One region of the Streptomyces sp. NPDC017936 genome, then DNA from elsewhere that is predicted to be linked to it. Evidence: riboswitches for the same ligand, from Rfam matches in the RefSeq annotation. Region 1 holds a riboswitch; each other region holds the start of a gene.

The links. A riboswitch is a leader RNA that binds a small molecule or an ion and turns the genes downstream of it on or off. The one in region 1 is predicted to bind cyclic di-AMP.
Region 2: another riboswitch for cyclic di-AMP. It lies ahead of ACH4F6_RS24285 (M23 family metallopeptidase); the one in region 1 lies ahead of ACH4F6_RS16370 (M23 family metallopeptidase).
Region 3: another riboswitch for cyclic di-AMP. It lies ahead of ACH4F6_RS33610 (NlpC/P60 family protein); the one in region 1 lies ahead of ACH4F6_RS16370 (M23 family metallopeptidase).
Region 4: another riboswitch for cyclic di-AMP. It lies ahead of ACH4F6_RS23515 (transglycosylase SLT domain-containing protein); the one in region 1 lies ahead of ACH4F6_RS16370 (M23 family metallopeptidase).

What each region holds. Positions count from the first base shown of each region.
Region 1 covers NZ_JBIRHK010000007.1:113,051-120,545, forward strand. The annotation lists gene ACH4F6_RS16355 (DNA topoisomerase (ATP-hydrolyzing) subunit A) at 1-332, opposite strand, end outside; gene ACH4F6_RS16360 (M16 family metallopeptidase) at 656-2,008, shown strand; gene ACH4F6_RS16365 (M16 family metallopeptidase) at 2,005-3,393, shown strand; cyclic di-AMP (ydaO/yuaA leader) riboswitch at 3,614-3,783, shown strand; gene ACH4F6_RS16370 (M23 family metallopeptidase) at 3,797-4,552, shown strand; gene ACH4F6_RS16375 (GntR family transcriptional regulator) at 4,742-5,434, shown strand; gene ACH4F6_RS16380 (HPr family phosphocarrier protein) at 5,672-5,953, opposite strand; gene ACH4F6_RS16385 (GNAT family N-acetyltransferase) at 6,140-7,495, shown strand, end outside.
Region 2 covers NZ_JBIRHK010000012.1:15,280-22,774, forward strand. The annotation lists gene trmB (tRNA (guanosine(46)-N7)-methyltransferase TrmB) at 61-867, shown strand; gene ACH4F6_RS24275 (PrsW family glutamic-type intramembrane protease) at 946-2,394, shown strand; gene ACH4F6_RS24280 (aldo/keto reductase) at 2,506-3,450, opposite strand; gene ACH4F6_RS24285 (M23 family metallopeptidase) at 3,565-4,587, opposite strand; cyclic di-AMP (ydaO/yuaA leader) riboswitch at 4,595-4,754, opposite strand; tRNA gene ACH4F6_RS24290 (tRNA-Met) at 5,071-5,144, opposite strand; gene ACH4F6_RS24295 (dihydrofolate reductase family protein) at 5,342-6,469, opposite strand; gene ACH4F6_RS24300 (MarR family winged helix-turn-helix transcriptional regulator) at 6,626-7,141, shown strand; gene ribA (GTP cyclohydrolase II) at 7,278-7,495, shown strand, end outside.
Region 3 covers NZ_JBIRHK010000020.1:127,296-134,790, forward strand. The annotation lists gene pcrA (DNA helicase PcrA) at 1-2,385, opposite strand, end outside; cyclic di-AMP (ydaO/yuaA leader) riboswitch at 2,922-3,083, shown strand; gene ACH4F6_RS33610 (NlpC/P60 family protein) at 3,091-4,275, shown strand; gene ACH4F6_RS33615 (tellurite resistance/C4-dicarboxylate transporter family protein) at 4,523-5,497, shown strand; gene ACH4F6_RS33620 (hypothetical protein) at 5,475-5,828, opposite strand; gene ACH4F6_RS33625 (NlpC/P60 family protein) at 6,389-7,456, shown strand.
Region 4 covers NZ_JBIRHK010000011.1:127,965-135,459, reverse strand. The annotation lists gene ACH4F6_RS23530 (glycosyltransferase) at 1-1,312, opposite strand, end outside; gene ACH4F6_RS23525 (GNAT family N-acetyltransferase) at 1,646-2,710, opposite strand; gene ACH4F6_RS23520 (HAD family hydrolase) at 2,988-3,812, shown strand; gene ACH4F6_RS23515 (transglycosylase SLT domain-containing protein) at 3,825-4,301, opposite strand; cyclic di-AMP (ydaO/yuaA leader) riboswitch at 4,307-4,490, opposite strand; gene ACH4F6_RS23510 (polyprenyl synthetase family protein) at 5,341-6,351, shown strand; gene ACH4F6_RS23505 (outer membrane lipoprotein carrier protein LolA) at 6,743-7,495, shown strand, end outside.

The sequences.
Region 1 (7,495 bases):
ACGCGCATGGAGAACGGCTGGGCCATGCGGACCAGGGCGTCGTAGATCGACGCGTCGCCGTGCGGGTGCAGCTTGCCCATGACCTCGCCGACGACGCGGGCGCACTTGACGTAGCCGCGGTCGGGGCGCAGGCCCATCTCGTTCATCTGGTAGACGATGCGACGGTGCACCGGCTTGAGGCCGTCGCGGGCGTCCGGCAGGGCGCGGGAGTAGATGACCGAGTACGCGTACTCGAGGAAGGAGCCCTGCATCTCGTCGACGACGTCGATGTCGAGGATCTTCTCCTCGTACGCGTCGTCGGGCGGCGGGGTCTTCGTGCTGCGGCGGGCCATCGCTGCCGGCTCCTCCTGTTTTCTGGTCGCTCGCCTGCGGGGCGCTCGCGACCCTTCGGCTCACTCTTGGCGAAGCGTGTGACGTGATCTGATGCGGACCATTGTGGACCGTGGCACTGACAGCGCGTGCCGGTACCCGGGCGTCGGCGTCCGGCCCCGGCCGGAGGGCGTCTCCTCCACGGCTGTCCGCAGGCTACGCGATCTCGCTCTCGGCGTATGTCGTCCGGGAACTTCGCCGACGCTCCGCACGCTTGCATACAGTGGCAGGACCGGCAGGAAAAGCGCGGTTTCGACGACCGCGTCCGCGATCGGAAGGGACGTACATGCCCATGGGTCACACGGCCACAGACCAGGCAGGCACCGGGGGCCTGACAGCGACCGAGCACCGCCTGGCCAACGGCCTGCGCGTGGTGCTCTCCGAGGACCACCTGACCCCCGTCGCGGCGGTGTGCCTCTGGTACGACGTCGGTTCGCGCCACGAAGTCAAGGGGCGTACCGGTCTGGCTCACCTTTTCGAGCACTTGATGTTCCAGGGCTCCGCGCAGGTCAAGGGCAACGGCCACTTCGAGCTCGTCCAGGGCGCGGGCGGCTCGCTGAACGGCACGACCAGCTTCGAGCGCACCAACTACTTCGAGACCATGCCCGCCCACCAGCTGGAGCTCGCCCTCTGGCTGGAGGCCGACCGCATGGGCTCCCTGCTGGCCGCCCTGGACGACGAGTCCATGGAGAACCAGCGCGACGTCGTCAAGAACGAGCGCCGCCAGCGCTACGACAACGTCCCGTACGGCACGGCCTTCGAGAAGCTGACCGCCCTCGCCTACCCGGAGGGCCACCCCTACCACCACACCCCGATCGGCTCGATGGCCGACCTGGACGCGGCGACCCTGGAGGACGCGCGCGCGTTCTTCCGCACCTACTACGCGCCCAACAACGCCGTCCTGTCGGTCGTCGGCGACATCGACCCCGAGCAGACGCTCGCCTGGATCGAGAAGTACTTCGGTTCGATCCCCGCCCACGACGGCAAGCCCGCCCCGCGTGACGGCACGCTGCCGGACACCATCGGCGAGCAGCTGCGCGAGGTCGTCGAGGAGGAGGTCCCGGCCCGCGCCCTGATGGCCGCCTACCGCCTGCCGCAGGACGGCACGCGCGCGTGCGACGCGGTCGACCTGGCCCTCACCGTCCTCGGCGGCGGCGAGTCCTCCCGCCTCTACAACCGTCTCGTCCGCCGCGACCGCACGGCGGTGGCGGCCGGCTTCGGCCTGCTGCGGCTCGCCGGGGCGCCGTCCCTGGGCTGGCTGGACGTGAAGACCTCCGGCGACGTCGAGGTGCCGGTCATCGAGACCGCCATCGACGAGGAGCTCGCCCGGTTCGCCGAGGAGGGCCCCACGGCCGAGGAGATGGAGCGCGCCCAGGCCCAGCTGGAGCGCGAGTGGCTGGACCGCCTCGGCACGGTGGCCGGCCGCGCCGACGAACTGTGCCGGTACGCCGTCCTGTTCGGCGACCCGCAGCTCGCCCTGACCGCCGTGCAGCGCGTGCTGGACGTCACGGCGGAGGAGGTGCGGGAGGTGGCCAAGGCCCGCCTGCGCCCCGACAACCGCGCCGTACTGGTCTACGAACCCACCGAGCCGACCGACAGCACCGCCGACGAGGACGAGAACGAGGAGGCGGCCAAGTGACCGAGCTCGCCACGATGGACTTCCACCCCCAGCCGCAGGCGGGCGAGGCCAGGCCGTGGGCGTTCCCGGCCCCCGCGCGCGGAACGCTCGACAACGGCCTGACCGTGCTGCACTGCCACCGGCCCGGCCAGCAGGTCGTCGCCGTCGAGGTCATCCTCGACGCGCCCCTGGACGCCGAGCCGGCCGGACTCGACGGCGTCGCCACGATCATGGCGCGGGCCTTCTCCGAGGGCACCGACAAGCACTCCGCGGAGGAGTTCGCCGCGGAGCTGGAGCGCTGCGGCGCCACCCTCGACGCGCACGCCGACCACCCCGGCGTCCGCCTCAGCCTGGAGGTCCCCGCCTCCCGCCTGGCCAAGGCCCTCGGCCTGATCGCCGACGCCCTCAGGGCGCCCGCGTTCGCCGACAGCGAGGTCGAGCGCCTGGTGCGCAACCGCCTCGACGAGATCCCGCACGAGCTGGCCAACCCGTCCCGGCGCGCCGCCAAGGAGCTGTCCAAGGAGCTGTTCCCGGCCGACGCGCGCATGTCGCGTCCGCGCCAGGGCACCGCGGAGACGGTCGAGAACATCGACTCCGCGGCGGTCCGCGCCTTCTACGAGAAGCACGTCCGTCCCGCCACGGCCACCGCCGTGGTCGTCGGCGACCTGACGGGCGTCGACCTGGACGCGCTCCTCGGCGACACCCTGGGCGCCTGGACGGGTTCCCCGGCCCAGCCGCGGCCCGTGCCGCCGGTGACCGCCGACGACACCGGCCGGGTCGTCATCGTGGACCGCCCCGGCGCCGTCCAGACGCAGCTGCTGATCGGCCGCGTCGGCCCCGACCGGCACGCGCGCGTGTGGCCCGCCCAGGTGCTCGGCACGTACTGCCTCGGCGGCACCCTCACCTCCCGCCTGGACCGCGTCCTGCGCGAGGAGAAGGGCTACACCTACGGCGTGCGCGCCTTCGGGCAGGTCCTGCGCTCCGCGCCGGACGGCACGGGCGCCGCGATGCTCGCCATCAGCGGCTCCGTGGACACCCCGAACACCGGTCCCGCGCTGGAGGACCTCTGGAAGGTGCTGCGCACCCTCGCCGCGGGGGGACTCACCGACGCCGAGCGCGACGTCGCCGTGCAGAACCTGGTCGGTGTGGCGCCGCTGAAGTACGAGACCGCCGCGGCCGTCGCCGGCACCCTGGCCGACCAGGTCGAGCAGCACCTGCCCGACGACTACCAGGCGGCGCTGTACCAGCAGCTCGCCGCGACCGGCACCGTGGAGGCCACCGCGGCCGTCGTGAGCGCCTTCCCGGTGGACCGTCTGGTGACCGTCCTCGTCGGTGACGCCGCCCGGATCAAGGAGCCGGTCGAGGCCCTGGGCATCGGCGAGGTGAAGGTCGTTCCCGCGGAGTAGGGACCGCGGCCGCACGCCCGGCCACCGCGGCACGCGCGCGTGAGGGGCCCTGGTGACCGACGGGTCGTCAGGGCCCCTTCGATGTCCGAATTGAGCGAGAGGCTGCCTGTCTGCCCTGTGGCATGCGCTACAAAACCCCCGTTGCGTTTGGGCGCGGACGGCGGGCGCGTCTAGTTTCGTCCGGGCTGTTCGTCGGGCAGTGCGCCGCACCCGCGGCACCGGACAGTCATCGCCGAGTCCCCGTACGGCGCGAGCCAGGGGAGCCGGGGACCCACACCTGTGCAGTCCCTGGGGTGAATCGGACGCCCGCGCGTGCCGCGAGGGGGCCCGTAGGAGACCTTCCTGCTCCGAACCCGTCAGCTAACCCGGTAGGCGAGAGGGAAGGAAAGGACCGCTCAACTTCATGGCGTTCACCTGCGCCACCGGGAAGCACCGTCGTCCCGGCCGGACGAAGCGCACCACCGCCCGCGCGGCGGGCATCGCGGCGCTCACCACCACCGGCGTCATCGGAACCGTCGCCTCCACCCCGGCTCTCGCCGCCGAGACCTCCTCCGAGCAGACCGGCCTGATCCCCGTCGTCACCATCGGCGACTCCGTGGCCGAGCAGATCGACGACCAGGTCGCCGCGCAGAAGCAGGCCGCCCGGGAGGAGGCCGCGCGCAAGGAGGCGGCCGCCCTGGCCGCCGCGAAGGTCGAGAAGGAGCGCGAGGCCAGGGCCCGCGCCGCCCGCGCGGCCGAGCGCGAGCGCCTCAACACCTTCGTGTCGCCGATCACCGGCTCCTACGTCTCCACGAGCTACCGGTCCGGTGGCTCGCTGTGGTCCTCCGGCAGCCACACCGGCATCGACTTCCACGCCTCGAGCGGCACGCCCGTGCACGCGGTCGGGCTCGGCACCGTCGTCGAGGCCGGCTGGGGCGGCGCGTACGGCAACCAGGTCGTGATCCGGATGCACGACGGGACGTACACCCAGTACGGTCACCTGTCGTCGATCAGCGTCTCGGTGGGGCAGGAGGTCGCCCCGGGCACGCGGATCGGTCTCTCCGGCGCGACCGGCAACGTCACCGGCCCGCATCTGCACTTCGAGGCCCGCACGAGTGCGGAGTACGGCTCGGACATCGACCCGGTCGCCTACCTCCGCAAGCACGGCGTGGACGTCTGACGACGCACCGCGACGGATCGTCCCGGCCCCGGCCTTCCCGGCCGGGGCTTTCGTCGTTTCCTGCGCTCCGCTGTCCAAAAAATATCCCTGGATTCCGGCCCGCCGTCGGAAATTCCGGCCCGCTGCAATAGAGTCTTTGACCACGCGTCGCTCGTCGGCGTTTCACGGGGATTAAGGCGGAGGTCGGTCATGCGTATTCCGGCGCACTCGGTGTGCACGGCCATCCGGGACGACATCGTCGCGGGTGTCCACGAGCGTGGCGGCCGCCTCACCGAGGAAGTCCTCGCGCGCCGCTACGGCGTCTCGCGCGTCCCCGTCCGGGAGGCCCTGCGCACCCTGGAGGCGGAGGGCTTCGTCGTGACGCGGCGGCACGCGGGCGCGTGCGTCGCCGAACCGACCGAGCAGGAGGCGGCGGACCTGCTGGAGATGCGCCTGCTCCTGGAGCCGCTCGGAGCCGCCCGGGCCGCCCAGCGGCGCACCGAGGCGCACCTGAAGGTGCTGCGCGGTCTCGTCCGGCTGGGTCAGGAGCGCGCCAGGAGGGGCAACAGCGACGACCTGCGCTCCCTGGGCGGCTGGTTCCACGAGACGCTCGCGCAGGCCTCCGGCAGCCACGCCCTGACCTCGACCCTCACCCAGCTGCGCCACAAGATCGCCTGGATGTACGCGGTGGACGCGCCGGCCGACCCGGTGGACTCCTGGGCCGAGCACGGCGCGATCGTGGACGCCGTCGCGCGCGGCGACGGCGAGCGCGCGCGGGCGATCACCGCGCTGCACACCGAGCGCTCGTCCGCCGCGCACCGGCCGCGCTTCCCGGGCGGCGACCGCCCGGACCGTGTGAGGACTTCGCAACACGTCGTCAACATGTCGGGCCCACGCCATTAACACGAGGGCCGTATACAAAGAGGGGTTATTCGGCGGACGTGGATTTCCGCTGCCCTTTTCGTGGTGCGCCGTGAATTCCTGGTGGCGCGCTCTTCGTGTGCGCGTGCTTTCCTTTTCGGCGTGCTCGGGCTGATTTTCTTCGCGAGGCCGCGTGAAGGCGCCGGAGCGCGACCGTGCCGAAACGGCGGAGCCGCGCCGCCCGGGAAGGGCGACGCGGCTCCCTGTGCGCCGCGGGGCTCAGACGGTCTCGGGAAGCTCCTCGAGCCCCTCGGAGACCAGCTTGGCCAGCCGGTCGAGCGCGACGTCCGCGCCCTCGGCGTCGGAGGCGAGGACGATCTCCTCGCCGCCCTGGGCGCCCAGACCGAGGACGGCCAGCATGGAGGCCGCGTTGACGGGGGTGCCGCCCGCCTTGGCGATCGTCACCGGGACGCCCGCGGCCGTGGTGGCCCGTACGAAGATGGAGGCGGGGCGGGCATGGAGGCCCTCGGCCCAGCCGACGTTGACGCGGCGCTCAGCCATGTGTTGCTGCCCTTCAGTGCTCAGGGTTGTCTAGACCAGTGTTCCACACGTGGAGCGTGCCGGGAACGGTGCTGTGTCCCTGTCCCGCGTCCCGTTCCCGTCCGGCCGCCCGGGCCCCGGCCCGGCCTCCCGTCCTCCACAGACTGCCTCGCGCCGTTGTCGTGCGCGAGCCGTACTCTGGGCCCCATGCAGAGCGCCCCGGACCGGCACGAGTACCCCGCCCACTGGGAAGCCGACGTGGTGCTGCGCGACGGCGGCACCGCGCGCATCCGGCCCATCACCGTCGGCGACGCCGAGCGCCTGGTCAGCTTCTACGAGCAGGTCTCGGACGAGTCGAAGTACTACCGCTTCTTCGCGCCCTACCCGCGCCTGTCCGCCAAGGACGTCCACCGCTTCACGCACCACGACTTCGTGGACCGGGTGGGACTCGCGGCCACGGTCGGCGGCGAGTTCATCGCCACCGTGCGCTACGACCGCATCGGCGCCGGCGGCCTGCCCGCCTCGGCGCCCGCCGACGAGGCCGAGGTCGCCTTCCTCGTGCAGGACGCCCACCAGGGCAGGGGCGTGGCCTCCGCGCTCCTGGAGCACATCGCGGCCGTCGCGCGCGAGCGCGGCATCCGGCGGTTCGCCGCCGAGGTGCTCCCCGCCAACAACAAGATGATCAAGGTGTTCACCGACGCCGGGTACACCCAGAAGCGCAGCTTCGAGGACGGCGTCGTCCGTCTGGAGTTCGACCTCGAGCCCACCGAGCGCGCCCTGGCCGTGCAGCGCGCGCGGGAGCAGCGCGCCGAGGCCCGCTCCGTGCGGCGGCTGCTGGTGCCCGGCTCGGTCGCCGTCGTCGGGACCGGACGCACCCCCGGCGGCGTCGGCCGCAGCGTCCTCGGCAACCTCCGGGAGGCGGGTTTCACCGGCCGCCTGCACGCGGTGAACAAGGCGTTCCCCGAGGACCTGAAGGAGCTCGACGGCGTCCCCGCCCACCGCTCGGTGCGCGACATCGACGGGCCCGTGGACGTCGCGGTCGTCGCCGTCCCGGCGGAGCACGTGCCCGAGGTCGTCGCCGAGTGCGGGGAACACGGCGTGCAGGGACTCGTCGTCCTCGCCGCCGGCTACGCCGAGAGCGGCCCCGACGGACGCGAGCGCCAGCGCGAACTCGTGCGGCAGGCGCGTGCGTACGGGATGCGGATCATCGGGCCCAACGCCTTCGGCATCATCAACACCTCCCCGGAGGTACGGCTGAACGCGTCCCTGGCGCCGGAGATGCCCCGCCCCGGACGCATCGGCCTGTTCGCCCAGTCCGGCGCCATCGGCATCGCCCTGCTGTCGCGGCTGCAGCGGCGCGGCGGAGGCGTCACCGGCGTCACGGGCGTGTCGACGTTCGTCTCCTCCGGCAACCGCGCCGACGTCTCCGGCAACGACGTCCTGCAGTACTGGTACGACGACCCCGACACCGACGTCGCCCTCATGTACCTGGAGACCATCGGCAACCCGCGCAAGTTCACCCGCCTCGCACGCCGTACGGCGGCCGCCAAGCCACTGGTCGTG
Region 2 (7,495 bases), on a different contig from region 1:
CCCGCGCCCCGGCCACCCGCACCCGCTCCTCCCACCCGCCCACGTAAAATCGACGGCACTGTGTCTGATTCCCTCAACACTCCCGATTCCCGCCGACGCGTCCCCGGCGAGTCCCTCCGCCCTGCCCGGGCCAAGGGGGAGCCGCGCTTCCCCGACGGCCCCAAGGCGGATCCCGCCGGTTCGCACTTCGAGCGGCGGATCCGGAGCTTCCAGCCGCGCCGCAGCCGGGTGACCGCGGGGCAGGCGGACGCGCTCCAGCGGCTGTGGCCCAAGTGGGGGCTGGACATCGACGGACACCCCGTCGATCTCACCGAGCTGTTCGGGAACGACCACCCGGTCGTGCTGGAGATCGGCTTCGGCATGGGTGAGGCGACCGCGCAGATGGCCGCCGCCGACCCGGACACCGGCATCCTCGCCGTCGACGTCCACACCCCGGGCCAGGGGAACCTGCTCAACCTCGCCGACCGCAACGCCCTCTCCAACGTCCGGGTGGCGAACGGCGACGCGATCATCCTGCTCCGCGAGATGCTCCCCCCGGACTCCCTCGACGGTCTGCGCGTCTACTTCCCGGACCCCTGGCCGAAGAAGCGCCACCACAAACGGCGCCTCATCCAGCCGGAGTTCCTCACCCTGGCCGCGACCCGGCTGAGGCCGGGCGCGCTGGTGCACTGCGCCACCGACTGGGAGCCGTACGCGGAACAGATGCTGGAGGTGCTCACCGCACACCCCGCCTTCGAGAACACGCAGGCGGACGGCGGTTTCGCGCCCCGGCCCGACTTCCGGCCGCTGACCCGTTTCGAGGGTCAGGGCCTGGACAAGGGTCATGTGGTGAACGACCTGCTGTTCCGTCGCGTACAGCACGGCTGACCGAAGCGACCCCACCACCACCGCTCCCGCCCGCTGAGCCCGTCCACCACCGTCCTCTCCCTCGTTAGGGTCGATGCCGTGGCCATCAGTCCCCCGTTCCCGCCGCACCCGCCGAACCCGCCCCAGCCGGGCGGCGCACCCGAGGGCGGTGTCCTCCGGCACGCGCACTGGTGGCAGCGCACGGGGGTCCGCTACGGCGCCCTGATCACCCTGCTCGCGCTCTCGGGACTGGTCATCCTCGCCCTCGTCCGCGAGCAGACCGGCACCCAGGGGTTCCTGGTGGGCCTGGGACTCGCCGTGCTGCCCGTCCCGCTCCTCATAGCCGCCTTCCGCTGGCTCGACCGGGTCGAGCCGGGCCCCTGGCGGAACCTGGTCTTCGCGTTCGCCTGGGGCGCGTGCGCGGCGGCGCTGATAGCGATCGTCGCCAACAGCTTCGCCACCCGGTGGATAGCCACGGCGACCGCCGACCCGTCCGGTGCGGACACCCTCGGTGCGACGGTCATCGCCCCGGTCGTCGAGGAGTCCGCCAAGGCGGCCGCGGTCCTCCTCGTCTTCCTCTTCCGCAGGCGCGACTTCACCGGGCTGGTCGACGGAGTCGTGATCGCCGGGATCACCGCCACCGGCTTCGCCTTCACCGAGAACATCCTCTACCTCGGCAACGCCTTCGGCACCGACCAGCTCACCGGGGACGGCGGCATCGCCTCCGTCACCGCCGCCACCTTCTTCGTGCGCGTCATCATGTCCCCGTTCGCGCACCCCCTGTTCACCGTCCTGACCGGCATCGGCTTCGGCGTCGCCGCGCTCTCCGGGGAGCGTCAGCGCGTCCGGCGGGTGCTGCTGCCGCTGTCCGGCCTGCTGCTCGCGATGGGCATGCACGCCCTGTGGAACGGCTCGTCGGTGCTCGGCGAGTGGGGGTTCTTCGCGGTGTACGGGGCGTTCATGGTGCCGGCGTTCGCGGTGCTGACCTGGCTGGTGGTGTGGACGCGCCAGCGCGAGCTGGGCACCGTGCGCGAGGAACTGCCCGCCTACGCGGCCGCGGGCTGGATCTCCCCGGCGGAGCCGTACGCGCTCGGTTCGATGCGGGCCCGGCGGCTGGCCCGCGACCACGCCCGCCGGCACCTGGGCAAGCCGGCCGCGCGCGAGGTGGCGCGGTACGAGGCGTACGCGACGTCCCTCGCGTTCCTGCGGCACCGGGGGCGCCTCGGCCGGGCCGGCGCCGACTTCGTCGTGCGGGAACGGGAGTTGCTGAACGAGCTGTGGCGCCGCAAGGACATCGCGCGCCCCGCACTGGACCACGCGGCGCGCATGACGGCTCCCCCGGTTCCGGTGGCCGTGCCGCCGTGGGCGGTGTACGGGGCCCCCGGGTACGGGCAGGGGTACGGGCGCCCGGCCGGGCCGGGCCCGTACCCGTGGCACCCGCAGCACCCGCTACAGGCACCGGCCCCGCAGCCGCTGCACGCGCGGCCGGGGTACTCCGGGTACGTCCCCCACCCCCCGTACCCCCGGCCCCAGCAGCACGAGGGGTAGGGGCACCCGGCCGGACACCGGGTCACGGCCCGGACAGCGCGTCACGGCCCGGAGGCGCCCGGCGCGTCTCCGGGCTCCGCCGCTCCTCGTCCCCGGCCCGCCGGCGTGCCGTTACGCGGACGCCTCCGTGAGCCGCCGGGTCTCGTCCTCCGTCAGCTCCAGTTCGGCCACCGCCAGCAGCGCCGGCAGCTGCTCCACCGTCCGCGCGGAGGCGATCGGCGCCGCCACGGTCGGCCGGCCCGCGAGCCACGCCAGGGCGACGGTGGCGATCTCGCTGTCGTGGGCGCGGGCGATGTCGTCCAGGGCGGCGAGGACCTTCCGGCCCCGCTCGGTCTCCAGGTGCTTGGCGGCCCCCTGGGACCGCGCGCTGTCCACGGTCGTGCCGGGCCGGTACTTGCCGGTGAGGAAGCCGGAGGCCAGCGCGTAGTACGGAACGGCGGCGAGGCCGGAGGAGGCGACGAGGTCCTGGAGCCCGCCCTCGTAGGTGTCGCGCGATACGAGGTTGTAGTGCGGCTGGAGGACGACGTACCGGGCGAGGCCCTCGCGGTCGGAGAACTCCAGGGAGGCCCGCAGGCGCTCGGGGGAGATGTTGGAGGCGGCGATGTGCCGCACCTTGCCCGCCCTCACCAGCTCGTCGAGCGCGCCGACGATCTCCTCGACGGGCACCTCGGGCTTGTCGAAGTGGGTGTAGTAGAGGTCGATGCGGTCGGTGTCCAGACGGCGCAGCGAGGCGTCGGCGGCGGCCTTGATGGTGGCGGCGGTCAGCCCCTGGTAGTCGGGGTGCTGGCTCACCTTCGTCGCGATCACGATGTCGTCGCGGTTGCCGCGGGCCTTGACCCACTTGCCGATCAGGGTCTCGGACTCACCGCCGCTGTTGCCCTCGATCCACGCCGAGTAGGAGTCGGCGGTGTCGACGAAGTTGCCGCCGGCGGCCGTGTAGGCGTCGAGGACGGCGAAGGAGGCGGCCTCGTCGGCGGTCCAGCCGAAGACGTTGCCGCCGAGGGCGAGCGGGAAGACCTCGAGGTCGGAGGAGCCGAGCTTGCGCAGGGAAGTCATGCCTCCCTTCAACACCTCGGCCGAAGGCGCGCATTCCGCGCCTCCGGCCAAAGGTTCACAAAGATCCGGGAAACCACCTCACCGGTCCCCGGACGACTCAGGAGGTACGGGACCTCAGGGGTTCAGCCCCTTGTCGCGCAGCCAGGCACCGGGGTCGATGCCGGAGGCGCTGCCGCCCGGGTGCACCTCGAGGTGGAGGTGGGCGCCGGTGACGTTGCCGGTCGCGCCGACCCGGCCGATGACGTCGCCGGTGGCGACCTTCTGGCCGACGCTGACGCTGATGGAGGACTGGTGGGCGTACCAGATCTCGGTGCCGTCGTCGAGGGTGAGCACGGTCTTGTACCCGTACGACCCGTCCCAGCCGGCCGAGGTGATGGTGCCGCTGTGCACGGCCTTGATCAGGGTGCCGGTGGGGGCGGCGAAGTCCAGACCGGTGTGGTACCCGGAGGACCAGTAGGCGCCGGCCTGACCGAACGTCGAGGTGATGGTGTACGAGGAGGTGGGCAGCGTGTACTGCTTGGCGAGCTCGGCGAGGCGCTCGGCCTCGGCCTTCTTCGCGGCCTCCTCGGCGGCCTTCTTCTTGGCGGCGGCGGCCTGGGCCTCCGCCTCCTTCTGGGCCTTGGCGGCCGCGTCGGCCTCCGCCTTGGCGACGGCGGCCTCGGCCGCGGCCTGGGCCTTGGTCTCGATCTGGGTCTGCTGCGACTCGGCCTGCGCCATGATCCGGCTGCGCAGCGCCTCGCCCGCGTCGGCCGCGCTCGCGGTGCTGTCGTCGGCGGCGACCGTGGCGCCGAAGCTGCTGAGGGCGGGCGCCGCCTCCTCGGAGGTGTCGTCGTCCGAGATCAGGGAACCCACGGAGGGGAGGTCCGGCATGGAGATGGAGACCGGCGGCTTGCCGGTGTTGGCGCTGGCCATGCCGCCCGCGCCGACGGCGGCGATGACGCCGACGCCGAGGACGGTGGAGCTGCGGGCGAGTCCGCCGCGCTGCTTGGCGACGCGGTGCCGGCCGCGTACCGGGCGAATGGACTCCGCGGTGGGGTTCCACTCCTCCCAGGGGCCCTCGTCGGTGCGGTTGCCGCCGTAGCCGAAGGTCTGGCTGGGCGCGATCGGGGCTTCTGGGGCAGGCGGGTTGGACGCCACGCGGGCGTACTCCTTTCCTTCCGTCGCCTACCGGGTTAGCTGACGGGTTCGGAGCGGGAAGGTCTCCTACGCGCGTATACCGGCCGTTGCCTCACGGCGGCTTACGCGTGATTCACCCCAAGGTGGTGGTTCCCCGGTTCCCTTACGGGATTCGGCGCGTGCGCACGGAGCCGCCTCTTGTGACGGCTGGGACGACCGCGCTGCGTTATCGAACGTTAATAGACGCGAGGCCCGGTTTCCAAGCTGTTCCCCTTGATCAACAACATTCCTGGCCTGGACTTTTGTCCCACCAGCGGCGAAAAACGGGCGAGTTGACCCCACGTCGGGGGCGGTTCAGGGGTCACGGCGGTTTTGATGGTGACCCAGTCGTTATGCGCAGGGCGCTCGGCCGGTCACTTTCCGTGAGATCCGGGCGGGAGGCGGGCCGGCGGCGAACGCACCGAGGGCCGGAACCCTGATCGGGTTCCGGCCCTCGGCCTTGAGTAGCGGGGACAGGATTTGAACCTGCGACCTCTGGGTTATGAGCCCAGCGAGCTACCGAGCTGCTCCACCCCGCGTCGGTATGACACCAGTGTACGCCATCCGCGGGACGGGAAGCACAAGGGTTGTTCCAGGGGCGCCCGGGGAACCGCCGGAGGGCTCCTCGGCGGGCGGCACGGCGGCCGCCCCCAAGGCCTCACCCCGCCCGGCGGCGCTGTACGAGGCGCCTGCCCGCCCGGCGGTGCTGCACGAGGCGCCTGCCCGCCCGGCGGCGCTACAGCAGATGCCGGTTGGGGGCCTCGGCCCGCTCCTCGTACTCCGGGAGGACGACGACGTCCACGCCCGCGGCCGCCAGCAGGCCGGAGCCGTCGGCGCCGGTCACGAAGGTGTTCGGTTCGCGCCAGGCCGTCACCACCCTGCCCACGCCCGCGTCCAGGACGAGACGGGCGCAGGGCGTCGGGCGGGAGGCGCGGTGGGTGCAGGGTTCGAGGCTGGTGTAGACGGTGGCCGTGGCCAGGCGGGGGTCGGCCGGGTCGATCTTCGCCAGGGCCGCCTCCTCGGCGTGCACCACGGGGTCGCCGGCCTCCCGGGAGTGGCCGCGCGCCAGCTCCGTCCCGTCGGCGGCCACCACGACCGCGCCCACGCTGAACGCGGTCCGCGACGGCGGGCAGGCGGCCGCCAGATCGCAGGCGAGGGCCAGCCAGTGGTGGTCGGCGGCGACGGGCAGCGGGCCGGCGCCGGGCGCGGTGGGCTCGTAGCGCATCAGCACGACGTCCTCGATGGGCCGCGTCTCGACCAGCCGCAGCCGTCCGGCCTGGTAGCCGCCGGGTCCGAACAGCCGGGGCGCGTCCGGGTCGCCGACGAAGAGGGGGGCCAGGACGAGCTGGAGCTCGTCGGCGAGGCCCTCCTGCAGGAGCTGGGTGTGGACGGTCCCGCCGCCCTCGACCATGAGCCGCCGCACGCCCCGGACGTCGTGCAGGTGCTCCAGGAGCCGCCGCCAGTCGAGGCGGGCGCCGAGGGGGACGACGTCGGCCGCGAGGCCGAGCGACCGGGCCCGCTCGGCGCCCGTGTCGGTCGTGTACACGACCTTCTCGCCGCCCGTGTGCCAGAAGTTCGCGTCCGGGTCCAGCTCGCCGGAGCCGCTGACCGTGACCTTGAGCGGGTACTCCGGCCGGCCCGCCGCCCGGCGCGCGGCCCGGCGTTCGGGCGCGTTGACCAGCAGGCGGGGGTTGTCGGCCCGGATGGTGCCGGCGCCGACCAGGATCGCGTCCACGGAGGCCCGCACCTCGTCGACCCGGTCGAAGTCGGCGGGGCCGGAGAGCAGCAGGCGGTCGGGGCCGGTGTCGTCGAGACAGCCGTCGAGGGAGACGGCGGCGGACAGCAGGACGTACGGGTACGGCATCGGCGCGGGCTCTCCGGGCGAGGGGCGAGGGGGAAGGGAATGGGGCGAGGGAGCGGGAGGTCGGGCGGCCGGCCGGCGGGTGCGCCCCGCCTCCTCGCCCCGCCCCCGCCCCGACATCTCTTGGTTTCAAGTTTGAAGCAAACCTACACTGGGGGCATGACGACCCGCTGGCTCACCGCCGAGGAGCAGCGCGCCTGGCGCGCGTACGTCGCCGCGTCCCTCCTCCTGGAGGACACGCTCGACCGGCAGCTCCAGCAGGAGGCCGGCATGCCGCACCTGTACTACTCCATTCTGGCCAACCTCTCCGAGGCGCCCGGGCGGAGCCTGCGCATGACCGATCTCGCGGAGTCGTTGAAGATCACCCGCAGCCGGCTGACGTACGCGGTGGCCCGGCTCGAGAAGGACGGGCTGGTGCGGCGCGAGGAGTGCCGCCGGGACAAGCGCGGGAGCGTCGCGGTCCTGACCGACGGGGGCATGTCGGTCCTGGAGCGGACCGCGCCGGGCCACGTCGAGACGGTCCGCGCCTCCCTCTTCGACCGGCTCACCCCGGAGCAGGTGGGCCAGCTGGAGGAGATCTGCACGAGGATCGCCCAGGGCCTCCAAGGCGACGACGGCGCGTCCGGCCCGGAGGACCTCCCCTGGCGCCGGAGGTCGTCCCGGCCCTGCTCATGAGCCGGGTCACAACGCCGTCACCGACCGTTGCTTCAACTTTAAAGCATGGGATAGGGTCTCGATCGTCGGATCTGCTTCAAATCTGAAACAGTGGGGCGGATCCGCGCACCGTGCCCGCCGGACCCGGAGAACCCGCATGCTCGACATCCCCGCAGCCACCCCGCGTGCCCGCGTCCGGGTACCGCTGCGCTTCCACGACGGCTACACCGCCGACGCCGAACTGGTCACCTTCCACGGCCTGGCCGACGGACAGGAACACGTGGCCGTCGTCCTCGGCGACCCCGGCCCCCGCCCCCTCGTCCGGCTGCACTCCGAGTGCCTGACCGGCGACGCCTTCGGCTCCGCCCGCTGCGA
Region 3 (7,495 bases), on a different contig from region 1:
CACGACCGTGCCCAGCCCGAACTGGTCGTGCGTGACGCGGTCGCCGACGGCCAGCGAGACGGCCGGCTTCTCGGCCGCGCCGCCCCGGCGCGTCGCGAAGCCGGAGGCGCCGGCGGCCGAGGACCGGGAGCGGGACGAGGACAGCGACGCCGCCACCCCCGAGACCGGACCCGAGGAGACGGGCGCGGTCGCCCCCGTCCGCTTCCAGTCCACATGCGTCGCCGGGATCTCCTCCAGGAACCGGGAGGGCGGGTTGTACGACGGCTGCCCCCACGCGCTGCGCATCGCGGACCGCGTCAGGTACAGCCGCTCCCGCGCGCGCGTGATGCCGACGTAGGCCAGGCGGCGTTCCTCCTCCAGCTCCTTGGTCTGGCCGAGGGCGCGCATGTGCGGGAAGACGCCGTCCTCCATGCCGGTCAGGAACACGACGGGGAACTCGAGGCCCTTGGCGGTGTGCAGGGTCATCAGGGTGATGACGCCGGATCCGTCCTCGTCCTCGTCGGGGATCTGGTCGGAGTCGGCGACCAGGGCCACCTGCTCGAGGAATTCGGCCAGCCCGACCGACTCGCCCTCACCGCGCTCCTGCTCGAACTCCAGGGCGACGGCGGCGAGTTCCTGGAGGTTCTCGATCCGGGTCTCGTCCTGCGGGTCGGTGGAGGCCTGCAACTCGGCGAGGTAGCCGGTGCGCTCGAGCACCGCTTCCAGGACCGTGGCCGGTCCCGCGCCCGACTCGACGATCGTGCGCAGTTCCTCCATCAGCGCGTTGAACCGCTTCACGGCGTTCGTGGAGCGCGCCGCCATGCCGTACGCCTCGTCGACGCGCTTGAGCGCCTGCGGGAAGCTGATCTTCTCCCGCTGGGACAGGGCGTCGATCATCGCCTCGGCGCGCTCGCCGATGCCGCGCTTGGGGACGTTGAGGATGCGGCGCAGCGGGACCGAGTCCTCCGGGTTGGCCAGGACCCGCAGGTAGGCCAGGACGTCCCGGACCTCCTTGCGCTCGTAGAAGCGGACGCCGCCGACGACCTTGTAGGGCAGGCCGACGCGGATGAAGACCTCTTCGAAGACACGGGACTGGGCGTTGGTCCGGTAGAAGACGGCGACGTCGCCGGCCTTGGCCTCGCCCGCGTCGGTGAGGCGGTCTATCTCGTCGGCGACGAACTGGGCCTCGTCGTGCTCGGTGTCGGCGACGTAGCCGGTGATGCGGGCGCCCGCGCCCGCGTTGGTCCACAGGTTCTTGGGACGGCGGGACTCGTTGCGCTCGATGACCGCGTTGGCCGCGGAGAGGATCGTCTGCGTCGAGCGGTAGTTCTGCTCCAGCAGGATCGTCGTCGCGTCCGGGTAGTCCTCCTCGAACTGGAGGATGTTGCGGATGGTCGCGCCGCGGAAGGCGTAGATCGACTGGTCGGCGTCACCCACGACGCAGAGCTCGGCCGGCGGGACGTCGTCGGCGCCGGGCGGTGCGTCGGCGGGACGCTCGAAGGTGCCGACGAGCTCGCGGACGAGGGCGTACTGGGCGTGGTTGGTGTCCTGGTACTCGTCGACCAGGACGTGCCGGAAGCGGCGGCGGTAGTGCTCGGCGACGTCGGGGAACGCCCGGAGCAGGTTGACCGTCGTCATGATCAGGTCGTCGAAGTCCAGCGCGTTCGCCTCGCGCAGCCGGGACTGGTACATCGCGTAGGCCTGGGCGAGGGTCTTCTCGAAGCCGTCGGCGGCCCGGGCGGCGAAGTCCTCCTCGTCGATCAGCTCGTTCTTCAGGTTGCTGATCTTGGCGCTGAAGGACTTCGGCGGGAAGCGCTTCGGGTCGAGGTCCAGGTCGCGGCAGACCAGGGCCATCAGGCGCTTGGAGTCGGCGGCGTCGTAGATCGAGAAGGACGAGGTGAAGCCGAGCCTCTTGGACTCGCGGCGCAGGATCCGCACGCACGCGCTGTGGAAGGTCATCACCCACATCGCGTTCGCCCGCGGGCCGACGAGCTGCTCGACGCGCTCCTTCATCTCGCCCGCGGCCTTGTTGGTGAAGGTGATCGCGAGGATCTGGCCCGGGTGGACGTGGCGCTCGGCGAGCAGGTGGGCGATGCGGTGGGTGAGCACGCGCGTCTTGCCGGAGCCGGCGCCGGCGACGATGAGCAGCGGGGTGCCGGAGTGGACGACGGCGGCGCGCTGGTTGTCGTTGAGCCCTTCCAGGAGCGCGGCCGCGTCGATCACCGGGCGCGGGGCGCCGTCGCGGTAGTACGCGTCCCTGTCCGGCGGCACGTCGAACTTCCCGCCGAACAGATCGTCCGGAAGCGGCTCCGGAGCGTGATCGTCGTCGGGCGGCGGCGGTTCCTCCTCGTGGCCGCGAGGGGCCTGGAGGTCCGCCAGGAAGCTGTCGTCAAAGAGGCTGCTCATCGCTCTCCGAGTCTAGGGTGCCCCACCGACAACCCGCGGCGGTCCCGAAAACATCCCGGTCTCCGGAAGCGGTCCGGGAGCGGGCGGACGGCCGGAGAGGCCCCCGAGGGCGCCTCCGGGGCCCGGAGGCGCCCTCGGGGCCTCTCCCGGAGCCTGTGCGGCCTCTGCGGCCCTCCAGGAGCCTTCGGGGTCCTCCGGAGGCTCCGGGGCCCTCCGGGCGCCCCGGGCGGTTTCCCGCCCCCGGTACGAGCCGTCACGATGCGTGACCGAAGGTCCGGCACGCGCGGGCGCCGACCACAGCCGAAAGGGGGCCCGGGCCCGAAGCGGCGGGCGTCACCACCCGGGAACACATACGGACATATCCCCGCCCAACGCCACAGAGCGTTGAGCGGGCGCGAACCCCTGACCGAAGGTCACGAAAATGTATCGGGCATATCACCCATCAACCTTCACAGGGACCACACGAGTTGGCTACCGTGCCGGGCAGGCCGTACGACCCCCACCGGCGAACCTCGCCGGGCCGCGCGGCCTCCGCCGAGTCCGGCGCGCCCCCTCGCGGCAGCCGGAGCCGGGGACCCACCGAGAACCCGGGGTGAATCGGCCCGACTCCCCTCCCGGGGAGAGGCCGTAGGGCAACCCTTCCGAACCACCCGCCCGAACCCGACAGCTAACCCGGTAGGCGGACGATGGAAGGAGTCGCCTCCCTTGGCGTCGCAGCACCGCAAGCCGCGCCCCGCGGGCACGCGCGTGGCAGGCATACGCAGACCCGCCCTCGCCACCGCCGCCCTCACCTCGGTGGCCCTGCTCTCCCAGACGGCCAACGCCGCGCCCTCGACCGACGACAAGCCCAGCCTGGAGGAGGTCGAGAAGAAGGTCGACGACCTCTACCGCCAGGCGGAGTCGGCGACCGAGAAGTACAACGCCGCCAAGGAGAAGACGACCAAGCAGCGCAAGCGCGTCGACTCCCTCCTCGACGACGTGGCCCAGCGCGCCCAGGAGCTCAACGAAGCACGGGAGCAGCTGGGTTCCTTCGCCGCCGCGCAGTACCGCACCGGCGCCTCCGCCCCCGAGACAGCGACCTTCCTGCTCGCGGACACCCCGCAGGACTACTTCGACCAGACGCAGCTGATGGGCCGGCTGACCGAACGCCAGAAGAGCGCGGTCGACGACTACGTCACCCAGCAGTCGCAGACCATGAAGAAGCGTCAGGAGGCCTCGCAGAGCCTCGAGACGCTCACCGACTCGCAGAACGACCTCAGGACCGCCAAGGCCACCGTCCAGAAGAAGCTCAGCACCGCACGCGCGCTGCTGTCCCAGCTGACGGCGGAGGAGAAGGCGCGGCTCGCCGCGATCGAGAAGCGGAAGCAGCAGGAGGCCGCCCGCAAGGCGGCGGAACTGGCACAGCAGCAGGCAGCCGAGGCGGCGGCCGCCCAGCAGGGGAGCGACGGCTCGTCGGCCACGGGCGGTTCGCCGGGCACGGACACGTCCTCGTCGTCGCCCTCGTCGCCCTCGTCCTCCGACGCCTCGTACGCCACCAAGGCCGAGAAGGCGCTCGCCTTCGCGCGCGCCCAGATCGGCAAGCCCTACGTCTGGGGCGCCACGGGCCCCGAGTCGTACGACTGCTCCGGTCTCACCCAGGCCGCCTGGAAGGCCGCCGGCGTCACCCTTCCGCGCACCACGTACGACCAGGTCGACGCGGGCACCACCGTCTCCCTCGCCGACGCCCTGCCGGGCGACCTGATCTTCTTCTACGACGACGTCACCCACGTGGGCGTCTACATCGGCAACGGCATGATGATCCACGCCCCGAAGCCGGGGGCGTACGTCCGCGAGGAGTCGGTGTACTACGACGGCGAGTCGTCGATCCACAGCGTGGTGCGGCCGGCCTGAGCGGCCGCCCGGCGGGCCGGGGACCGCCCGAGCGGGGCCCCGGTCGTCACGGGGCACGCGCGCGTGGAGGCACGTTTCGCGGCCGGGCCTTCCCGCCCGGGCGAGGGCCGGGGCACGGAGGAGGCGGAGACGGGGGCTCGCGCCACAGCCGCGCGTCCCCGCTCCGTGTCCTGCGCCCGCGCGTATTTCCTCGTCCCCGCGCGCGTGCCCCCGCGCGAGCCGCCCGGCGCTCCTTAGCATCGGCCGCATGCCCCGCTCTTCCTCCCTTCGCGCCCGGTGGGCGCGGCGTCCGCCGGCGGCCGGGGCCGCTGCGATGGCGACCGGCGTCCTGTCTCTCGGCCTGCACCTGACGGGGTACGAGGTGCTCTCCGGGATCGCCCTCGCGCTGACGGCCGCCGCCTGGGTGGCGCCGGCGGCGGGCTTCGTCCTGCGCCTGCTGTGGGAGCCCGCGCGATGGCGGGGCGAGGCGGCCACGCCGGTGGGGCTCACGGCCGTCGCGGCGACCACCGTGCTCGGCACGCGGGTCTCCGCGCTCGGCCGGCACCCGCTCGCCGAGGCGCTGCTGGCGCTGGCCGCCGTGCTGTGGCCGGTGCCGACGGCGAGCGTGCTGCGGCACTGGGAGCGGCGCATGCCCGGGTCGGTGTTCCTGTGCTGTGTGGCCACCCAGGGACTCTCCGTGCTGTGCGCCGTCCTCGCCCGCGCCGAGGCGGCGGCCTGGCTCGCGCACACCGCACTCGCGCTGTTCTGGCTCGGCCTGGTGCTCTACGTCGTCGCGCTGGCCCGTTTCGACCCGCGGCAGGTGGCCCGGGGCGCCGGGGACCACTGGGTGGCGGGCGGTGCGCTCGCCATCTCGGCCGTGGCGGGCGCGATGCTCCTGGGGGCCGAGGGCGGCGGCCTGTACCTGTGGAACGACGACGACACCGACGCGCTGCGCACGATGACCGTCGGCCTGATGATCCTCGACCTGACCTGCTACGTCGTCCTGCTGTTCGCCGAGGCGCGGTGGCCGCGGCCGCGCTATGACGCGCGCCGCTGGTCGACCGTGTTCCCGATGGGCATGACGGCGGTGGCGATGCTGTCCGTCGCCACCGCCGTGGACGTCCCGTGGTTGAGCCGCCCCGGGGAGGTGCTGCTGTGGATCGCGGTGGCCGCCTGGCTGGCCGTCGCCGCGGGGGCGCTCCTGGCCGCTCGCGCGTCCGTCAGGTCCAGAGCACCGCGATGAAAACGTTGGCCACGGTCAACAGGCCGACCAGGCCGAAGAGGGGCTTCTCCACCTTCTCGTCGTCCCGCTTCACGTAGACGAGTCCGAGGATCACGATCAGCAGGGCCAGCTTCACGCCGATCTTGATGTTGTCGACCTGCTGGTCGTCCGCCTGGTTGAGGCCCACCAGGATCACGCCGGTGACCAGCATGGTCAGGGCGCCGTGCAGCATCGCCGGGACGAAGCGGGCCGTGCCCCGGCCCATCGCCTTCATCTGCGTGAGGAAGCCGCCCAGCAGCGCGGCGATGCCGATGATGTGCAGGCCGACGAAAAGATGGATGAGTACGTCCATGAGGCCGGATGCTAGCCAGCCGGGCCGGTCCCGCCCGACACCGGCCCACCCCCGTGACGGCACCGAGGGCATCGAGGGCACGGGCGTACGGCGGGCATCGCGGCAGGAGGGGGCTCGGCGCGCGCGTGCACCCCTCGGGGCAGTGCATATATGCGACCCATAGCACCCGGGCGTCCGGATGTGACCCGAATCCACCGCATCGGTCAACGCGCCGTCCGAAGCCGACGCCTGCGGACCGGATCGCCGGACACAACCGGTCACCCGGCAACCCCCTCGGGTCACTTCCGCACATTCCGTTACCGACCCGACACCGACGGGCCTAGCGTCCTCCCCCAGGTGACCGGCTCCCCACCGCCGCCCGGACCAGGGGCGGCAGTCGGCCACCACCGCCGAGAAGTCCGGCGGCGTCCCGCTCCCGTGTGCGGGCCGCCGCCGGACGCGTCAGCCGCGCCCCGCGGCCGTACGTCCGTCCGCTCCCCCGGCGGGCACGGGCCCACCCGGGCCCGGCCCTCCGACGGCCGTACCGACGAGGCGGTCGTACGAAAGGACGTGCAGTCCACGTGGCAGCGCACCGCAAGCCCCGACAGCGCTCGCTGGGCGGCCGTACCGTCCGCACGGCGGCCACGATCGCCCTCGCCGGAGCGGCGGGCGCGGCGGGCTTCGACGGAACCGGCCACGCCGCGCCCGACCCCACACCGGCGCAGGTGAAGGCCAAGGTGGACAAGCTGTACCAGGAGGCGGAGGCCGCCACCGAGAAGTACAACGGCGCCCAGGAGAAGGCGACGGCCGCCGAACAGCGTCTGAAGTCCCTGCGGGACGAGGCCGCCCGCAAGGAGGCACGGCTCAACTCGGCCCGCGAGGAACTGGGTTCCATGGCGGCCGCGCAGTACCGCAGCGGCGGACTCGCCCCCGCGATGCAGTTGGCGCTCTCCGACGACCCCGACCAGTACCTGGACGGCGCCGCCTTCGCCGAACGCGCCGGCGACCGGCAGTCCGCCGCCGTCACCCGCGTCCGCAGGCAACTCCGCGAGATCGAGCAGCTGCGGGGCGCCGCCCGCCTGGAACTGACCTCCCTCGCGGCACGCCGGGCGGAGCTGAAGCGGCACAAGGAGACCATCACCGGCAAGCTGGACGCCGCACGCCGTCTGCTGTCCCGGCTGACGGCCGCGGAACGCGCCCGGATCCAGGGGGACACCGGCGGAGACGGCGCCCGCGCCTCGCGCGCCTCGGCGGGCGGCCGCGACGACCTCCCCGTCCCCGGCTCCGCGGCCGCCTCCGACGCGCGTGCGGCGGCCGCCGTCTCCTACGCCTACTCCAAGCTCGGCAGCCCCTACGTGTGGGGCGCGACCGGCCCGGACGCCTTCGACTGCTCGGGCCTGGTCCTCGCCGCCTACCGCTCCGCCGGCGTCTCCCTGCCGCGCACGACCTACTCGCAGATCGACGCCGGCCGGCGGGTGTCCCGCTCCGAACTCCTCCCGGGAGACCTGGTGTTCTTCTACTCCGGCATCACCCACGTGGGCCTCTACATCGGCGGGGGCAGGATGATCCACGCCCCGAACCCGTCGGCCCCGGTACGCGTGGCGCCACTGGACGAGATGCCGTACGCGGGAGCGACACGGGTGGTGTGACGGCAGCCCCGGCAGGGCAACCGGAGCAGGGCACGGGGC
Region 4 (7,495 bases), on a different contig from region 1:
ACGCCGTCGGCGCCCCGGGTCCCGCGGCTCCCCGCAGGGCGCGGCGGGCCCGCAGATAGCCGAGGGGGCCGTAGGCCATCCCCCGGCGTTGCAGCCGGGACAGCCGGCGGGGCCACGGATGGCCGCGGTCGTCGTGCCCGCCGGGCGCCCCCGCGGTGTCCGCGTCCCGGACCGCGGTCAGCGCACGCGCGTGGGCCAGGCCCCGGGGCAGCCGGGCGAGGAACGCGGGCAGCAGCCCGGGACGGTCGACCAGGATCGCGGTGAGGTAGGCGGTGAGGCCGGCGCCGTAGCCGTACGCCTGGGTCTCCAGGTCACGCCAGGTCTCCCGGTGGTGGTGCCAGACCAGGGCCTGCGGGGTGTAGTGCAGGCGGTGCCCCTGGGCGAGGACGCGGACGAAGCCGTAGAGGTCGTCGCCGCCGCGGGCGAGCGTGCCGGCGCCGGTCGCCGGGTCGAAGCCGCCGACCGCGCGCAGCACGCCGGTCCGGAAGGCCATGTTGGCGCCGGAGCCGAACCGGCCCGCCGCGAACGGGAACAGCGGCTCGTCGGCGGGCGGGTCGGCGGGGTCGTACGTCCGTGCCGTGAAGCCCTTCGCGAAGCCGCCGTGGCTCTCCAGCAGCACCTGGGCGGGCGTGCGCAGCCGAGCCGGCAGGATCAGGCCGGTGGCGCAGCCGAGGCCGGGGTCGGCGGCGAAGGGCGCGGTGAGTTCGGTGAGCCAGCGTGGGTCGGCGACCACGTCGTCGTCGGTGAAGGCGACCACCTCGCCGCGGGCGGCCGCCAGCCCCGCGTTGTGGGCGACGGCGAGACCGGGCACCGGCTCGGTCACGTACCGCACCCGCTCGGCGTACTTGCGCTCGATCAGGTCCCGGGTGGCGTCCGTCACCGGCGCGTTGTCGACGACGACGATCTCGAAGTCCGGGTGGTCCTGGTCGAGCATCGAGTCGAGCGCGTGGGCGAGCTGTCCGGACCGTTCCCGCGTGGCGATCACCACGCTGGTGCACGGCGGGGGAGACGCCTTCGCCTTCGTCTTCGCCGTCGGCTCCGGCTCCGGCTCCGGCTCCTGGACGATCCGCTTCCGGGCCTGCCCGGCGAGGACCGTCCGGGGGTCGGCGCCCTGCGGAACCCGCCCGAGCAGCGTGCCGACGGGTCGGCCGGCCCTCCTGACCAGGAGGAACACCTCGCCGTGGGTGACGGGCGGGCTGCCCGGCCCGGGTCTGAGGACGGCCTCGGCGCCGTCCAGGTCCAGCTCGGCGACCTGGACCGGACCGATGTCCAGGAACCGCCTGATCTCCTGTTCCACCCGTTCTCGAGACATGAACCCCCCTGCTCTCATGAGCCCCTCCCCTGGCACGACCACGAGCCTCCCCGAGTGAGCCGCGACCACGACCGCTCGGGCCGCGCCCACGACCGCCGGGCCACGACCACGACCGCTCGGGCCGCGCCCACGACCGCCGGGCCACGACCACGATCGCTCGGGCCGCGCCCACGACCGCCGGTCCAGGACCACGACCGCCGGGGCCGCGACCGCGCCCCGGGGAGCCGCTCCCGCGCCCCGGGGTGTTTCCGCGCCCCCCGAGCCGCGTGCGCGACCCCGGCCCGTGGGACGGGCCGCGCCCCACGAGCCGTGGTCCGCCCGCCGCGGTCCGTCTCACGCCCGGCGCAGCCGGCCCGCGTTCCTCAGCATCCGTGCGGCCGTCGCCGCGAGCCGCGGCCGGTGCCGCACGAAGTGGTGCGCGCGGCGCGAGGGCTCGCGGCTGAGCCAGGCGAGCGCCGCTCCCACGCCGGGACGCGTCCACGTCCCCTCGTAGACGGGCAGCTCGCCCGTCCTCAGCGAGTCCTTGTACTCGGCCGCGCCCCGCCCCAGGTCGAGCAGCCCGACGCCCTCGGCGGCCGACGCCTCGGCCATCCGCAGATGCAGCACCAGGCCCGGCGAGTACTTCGAGAACTCCGGGTCGTACGCCGGGAACCAGCAGGCCAGCACGGTCGCCGAGCGCAGGCCGAAGTGCGCGGCGATCGGCCGCTCACCGGCGTAGAGGACGGACAGCGTGCCGGAGCACTCCGGGGCGCGGGTCCCGGCGAGCGTGTCGACGAGCCGGGTGATCCACTCCTGGGCGAACCGGTCCCGGCGGCCGGTCCGCCGGTACTGCGCGGACTTCCACGCCATGAGCGTGCGCAGCGCGGCCGGATCCCGCTCGTCGAACACGAACCGCAACGGGCCGACCTGTCGGCCGAGCCGGCGTTCCTTGGCGAGCGTCGTCTTCAGGAACTTCGGCGACTGCGCGCGCAGGACGGACTCGTAGGTCTCGTAGCCCTTCTCCACGTCGATGACGTAGGCCGCGTACTCGGCGGCCGCGCGCGAGACGAACAGGCCCTGTTCCGCCTCCAGGTTGTCGAAGGCGAAGCTGGACAGGGAACAGGCCCGCATCAGTTCGTCCGCGTCCAGCCCGATTCCCGGTGCCAGAACGGCTCCCTGGGCGTCCGAGACGCCGTACGCGAGGGCCTGGCCCTGGCCGAGCCGGCCCCGCTCGTGGGGCAGGAAGCCGACCGGCTCGCGCCCCTCGTACACCACCGCCACCCGCGCGCGCGGCCGTACGCGGCCCACCGCGTCGGCGAACTCCGGTTCCATGAAAGGGTTGCGCGGGACCGTCGACGCCGCGCGCAGCGCCCGCCACCGCTCCCGTTCCCCCTCGCCGAGATCCTCCGGCCTCAGCACGCGAACACGTCCACTGCTCAACCTGACCCCCCGATCAAGTCCCCCCTGGACCCTTGGACGGTACCCCTCCAGGCAGTTCGGGCGGTAGGTAGCACACCATGTTGTTGCCAACCGGTGCAGAGGCCTTTAACCGGTCTGTACCCGACGTTGTGGTGGAAAGCCGTTTCAGCCGTGCGCAACCCCGCCGGTTCCCCGCTCGCGTCGTCCCTTCCGCCGGCACCGGCCGGGGCCGGACGGACGGTGAGTCGGGGGCGGACGGAATCCGTATTCTCTGATCATGGCCGCACCCTTCGCAGATGCCGCGCGCTGCGCGTACTCCCTCGTCGCCACCGACCTGGACGGAACGCTGCTGCGCGGCGACGACACGTTCTCCGACCGGTCGCTCGACGCGCTGGCGCGGGTGGCGGCCGCCGGCGCCCGCCACCTCGTGGTGACGGGACGGCCGGCCCCCCGGGTGCGGCCGCTGCTGGAGAACCTGCACAGCAGGGGGCTCGCGGTGTGCGGCCAGGGCGCGCAGTTGTACGACGCCGGCGCGGACCGTCTGCTGTGGTCGGTCACCCTGGACCGGGAGCTGGCGGAGACCGCGCTCGGCAAGATCGAGGCGGAGGTCGGTCAGGTGTACGCGGCCGTCGACCAGGACGGCGTCGACGGGCTGACGCTCATCGAGCCGGGCTACCGGATGCCGCACCCGACCCTGCCGGCCCTGCGCGTCGGCTCGCGCGACGACCTGTGGTGCGCGCCGATCAGCAAGGTGCTGCTGCGTCATCCCGCCTTGTCCGACGACGAGTTGGCGGCGACGGCCCGCTCGGTGGTCGGCTCGCTCGCGACCGTCACCATGTCGGGGCCGGGCACGGTGGAGCTGCAGCCGTGCGGCATCACCAAGGCGACGGGTCTGGCACTGGCCGCCGAGCACCTGGGGCTGCGGCCGCAGGAGACGCTCGCCTTCGGCGACATGCCCAACGACATCCCGATGTTCGACTGGGCGGCGCACGGTGTCGCGATGGCCGACGCCCACCCGGAACTCAAGGCGGTCGCCGACGAGGTGACGACGTCGAACGAGGACGACGGCGTGGCCGTCGTCCTCGAACGGCTCTTCCCCTAGGAGGGGTGCCGGTCAGTAGGCGCCGAAGACGTTGTCGATGGAGCCGTAGCGCGCGGCCGCGTAGTTGCAGGCCGCGGTGATGTTGGCGACCGGGTCGTACGGGTCGTACGAGGTGCCGGGCACGTGGTACGCGGTGAAGGTCGGGTCGATGACCTGGAGCAGGCCCTTGGAGGGGGTGCCCTTGACCGCGTTGGAGTCCCAGAGGTTGATGGCCTTCGGGTTGCCCGAGGACTCACGCATGATGTTGCGGTGGATGCCGTTGTAGGTGCCCGGGATGCCGCGCTCGGCCATGATCGCGAGCGACTCGCGGATCCAGCCGTCGAGGTTGTCGGGGTACCCGGCGATCGTGGTGCCCGACCCCGTGCCGGCGGCGGACGCGCTGCCGGCGCCGACGAGCGGGAGGGTGAACACGGCGGCGCCGGCGCAGACGGCGGCGACGGTCCGGGCGAGGCGGATGCGGGCACGGCGGGGCTGAGCGGCAGCGGACATGGCGGTCTTCCTCTCCGACGCCTGCGAGGTGAGCTGTCGGGTTCGGGCGGAAAGGTGCCCGGCCGGCCGCCGTGGGCACGGCGACGCGACTTCACCCCGAGCCGGTCCGGTACGTACGTGACGTACGGCCCGGCGGCCTACCTGGGTCCCCCGCTCCTGCCGTGCGCGAGTGTTCGTCGATGGATGGCGAAGGGCGGCGGCAGGATTCGGCGTCCGCCCGACTGGGCGGGAACGTATGCGAGAGCACATGTCCGGAACAAGTGCCTGATTCACTGATCGCCCCAATTGACCTTGGTCTGAGGGGTATGGGGTACTTGATCCTTTGCCGTCGGGAAGCATCAAGTCGCTTGCGGGGAAAGCGGAATCACGGATTCCGGGGCCGGGCGCCCTCGTGTCGCGAAGTGAGCCAACTCACGGGCGATGACAAGAGGGGTGAATCGGACAATAAACCTCAAGTCCCTTCCAATGGGGCGCAGTACGGAGGCGAAGGGGAACGCGCCGCTCCCGCGGGCCGATCGGCCGGCGCGGCCCCGGGGCGAGGGGGCGCCTCGCCCGGTGGGCGGGTGCGCGCCCGGTGCGGCCCCGGTGGGCTCCGGTCCGCCGGGGCACGCGCGTGTGAGGGGCCGGTCCGGGCCGGCCTGCCCGCCGAGGGCCGGGGAGCGCTCCCGGACCGCCGGACCGCCGGGTCGCGGGGGGCGGAGGGGCCCCTGGGGCGGCCGGTGAGGGCGTGGTCGTTTCGGGGAGGGAGCCGGGCGCCGGAGGCGGCGTCCGCCGCTGCGCGGGACATGAATCGCCGCTTCCCGGTCAGTCGATACGTGTCCGCCGGTACCGGCCGGTCAGAAACATGCCGGCCGTGATCCGGAACCGCCCGGGCTGCACCGGTGTCTCCCGCGCCTCCCGGTCGGGCGATGTGGGGGCCGAGGGCGTGGGGGCTTATCGGTGATCGAAACGTGACCGGATACGCTGAGCCGAGTGGTGGCAGCGACCTATCGACAAACCGTGTAAGCGGCAGTGGACACCAGCAGACAGGAGACCCCTCGTGACCGTCGTCGGGCCGTTCGGGCTGAGCGTGCGGGACCAGGCTCTGGAAGCCGATGTCCAGGCCGGATTGGCGGCTGTCGAGGAAGGCTTGCTCGAGGCCACCAAGAGTGAGGTCCCGTTCATCACGGAGGCCGCCCAGCACCTGGTGCGGGCGGGCGGGAAGCGGTTCCGGCCGCTGCTCGTGATGCTCGCGGCGCAGTTCGGTGATGCGTACGCGCCCGGAATCGTGCCGTCGGCGGTGGTGGTGGAGCTCACCCACCTGGCCACGCTGTACCACGACGACGTGATGGACGAGGCGGCCGTCCGGCGGGGCGTGCCGAGCGCGAACACCCGGTGGGGCAACTCGGTGGCCGTCCTGACGGGGGACTTCCTGTTCGCCCGCGCCTCGCACATCGTCGCCGACCTCGGGCCCGAGGCGGTCCGGGTGCAGGCGGAGGCGTTCGAGCGGCTGGTCACCGGCCAGATCCTGGAGACCGCGGGGCCGCAGGACGGACGGGACCCGGTCGAGCACTACCTCGACGTGCTGGGCGGGAAGACCGGGTCGCTGGTGGCGGTGTCGTGCCGCTTCGGGGCGATGATGTCGGGCGCCGACGACAAGGTCGTGGACGTGCTGACCCAGTACGGGGAGCGGCTGGGGGTCGCCTTCCAGCTCGCCGACGACGTGCTGGACATCGCGTCGGACTCGCACGAGTCGGGCAAGACGCCGGGGACGGACCTGCGGGAGGGCATCCCCACGCTGCCGGTGCTGCGGTTGCGGGAGCGGGCGGCCCGGCTGTCCCTGCCCGAGGACCTCGCGCTGTGCGAGCTGCTGGACTCCGACCTGAGCGACGACGCGCGGCACGCGGAGGCGCTGGCCGCGCTGCGGGCCCACCCGGCGCTGGAACAGGCCCGAGCGGACACCGTGCGGTACGCGAAGGAGGCGCGGGCCGCGTTGGCGCCGCTGCGGGAGTGCGGGGCGAAGTCGGCGTTGATGGAACTGTGCGATGCGGTGGTGCACCGGGCGGGGTGAGGGGTTCGCCCACCCGCCCGTCTCGGCTTCTCGAGGAGCGGCCCTCGAAAGGCCTCGGGGCTCCGCCCCGGACCCCGTGGGGACCTCGTCCCCTGCGCCCCTGACGGGACTGCGCCCCCTTCACCCTGACGGACGCCCGAGCCCTCGCCGGTCCCTCCGTGCTCGCTCCGCTCGTCCCCGGCCCCCTACGGGACGGCCCCGTCCGTCCGACGTCGTGTCATACCGCAGGCGTACGCGGAGTTGAGTCCTCGGGTTGACGCATGGGGGTGGCTGATTTGGTCAGATGGGGACAACGGAAAACACCACTCCTCACCGATTCGGGTGAGAATGGCGGCTTGAGGGGACGTTCACGACATGACCGGCCGCCGCCGACGACGGAGGTAAGGCACACATGGCACCGTACGCATCCGACGACAGCACGCACGCGGGGGAGGCCGACGGCCCGAGGGGCGGGCGGCGCAAGGTGGCGCGGTACGTGGTTCCGGTCACCGTGGCGGGTGTCGCGGCGGCGACGATCGGGCTGGTCCCGGCGCTGGCCGACTCGGGCGACCCGGACCTGCCGAAGATCAGCGCGCAGCAGCTGATCGAGAAGATCGCCGCATCGGACGTGCAGCGGCTCTCCGGCACCGTGAAGATCACCACCGATCTCGGCCTGCCCGACCTGGGCGGGCTGGAGAGCGGGCTGCTCTCCGGGGCCGCCGGGGAGGCGGGCGGCTCGTCCGCCGACCCGTCCGCCAAGCTGACCGAACTCGCCTCCGGCACGCACACCCTGCGCGTCGCCGCCGACGGCCCGGACCGGCAGAAGGTCTCCCTGATGGAGAACGCCGCCGAGTACAGCCTCATCCACAACGGCAAGGACGTGTGGGGGTACGACAGCGCCTCCAACGAGGTCTACCACTCCACGGCGGAGCAGGGCGCGAAGGACGACGCGACCCCCGTCCCCACCACGCCCCAGGAGCTCACCGAGGAAGCCCTGAAGGCGGTGGACGACACCACTTCCGTCACCGTCGACGGGACCGTCCGGGTCGCCGGCCGCGACGCCTACAAGCTGCTGGTCGAGCCCAAGCAGTCCGGTTCGACCGTCGGCGCGATCAGTGTGGCCGTGGACGCGAGGACCGGGCTGCCGCTGAAGTTCACGCTGACC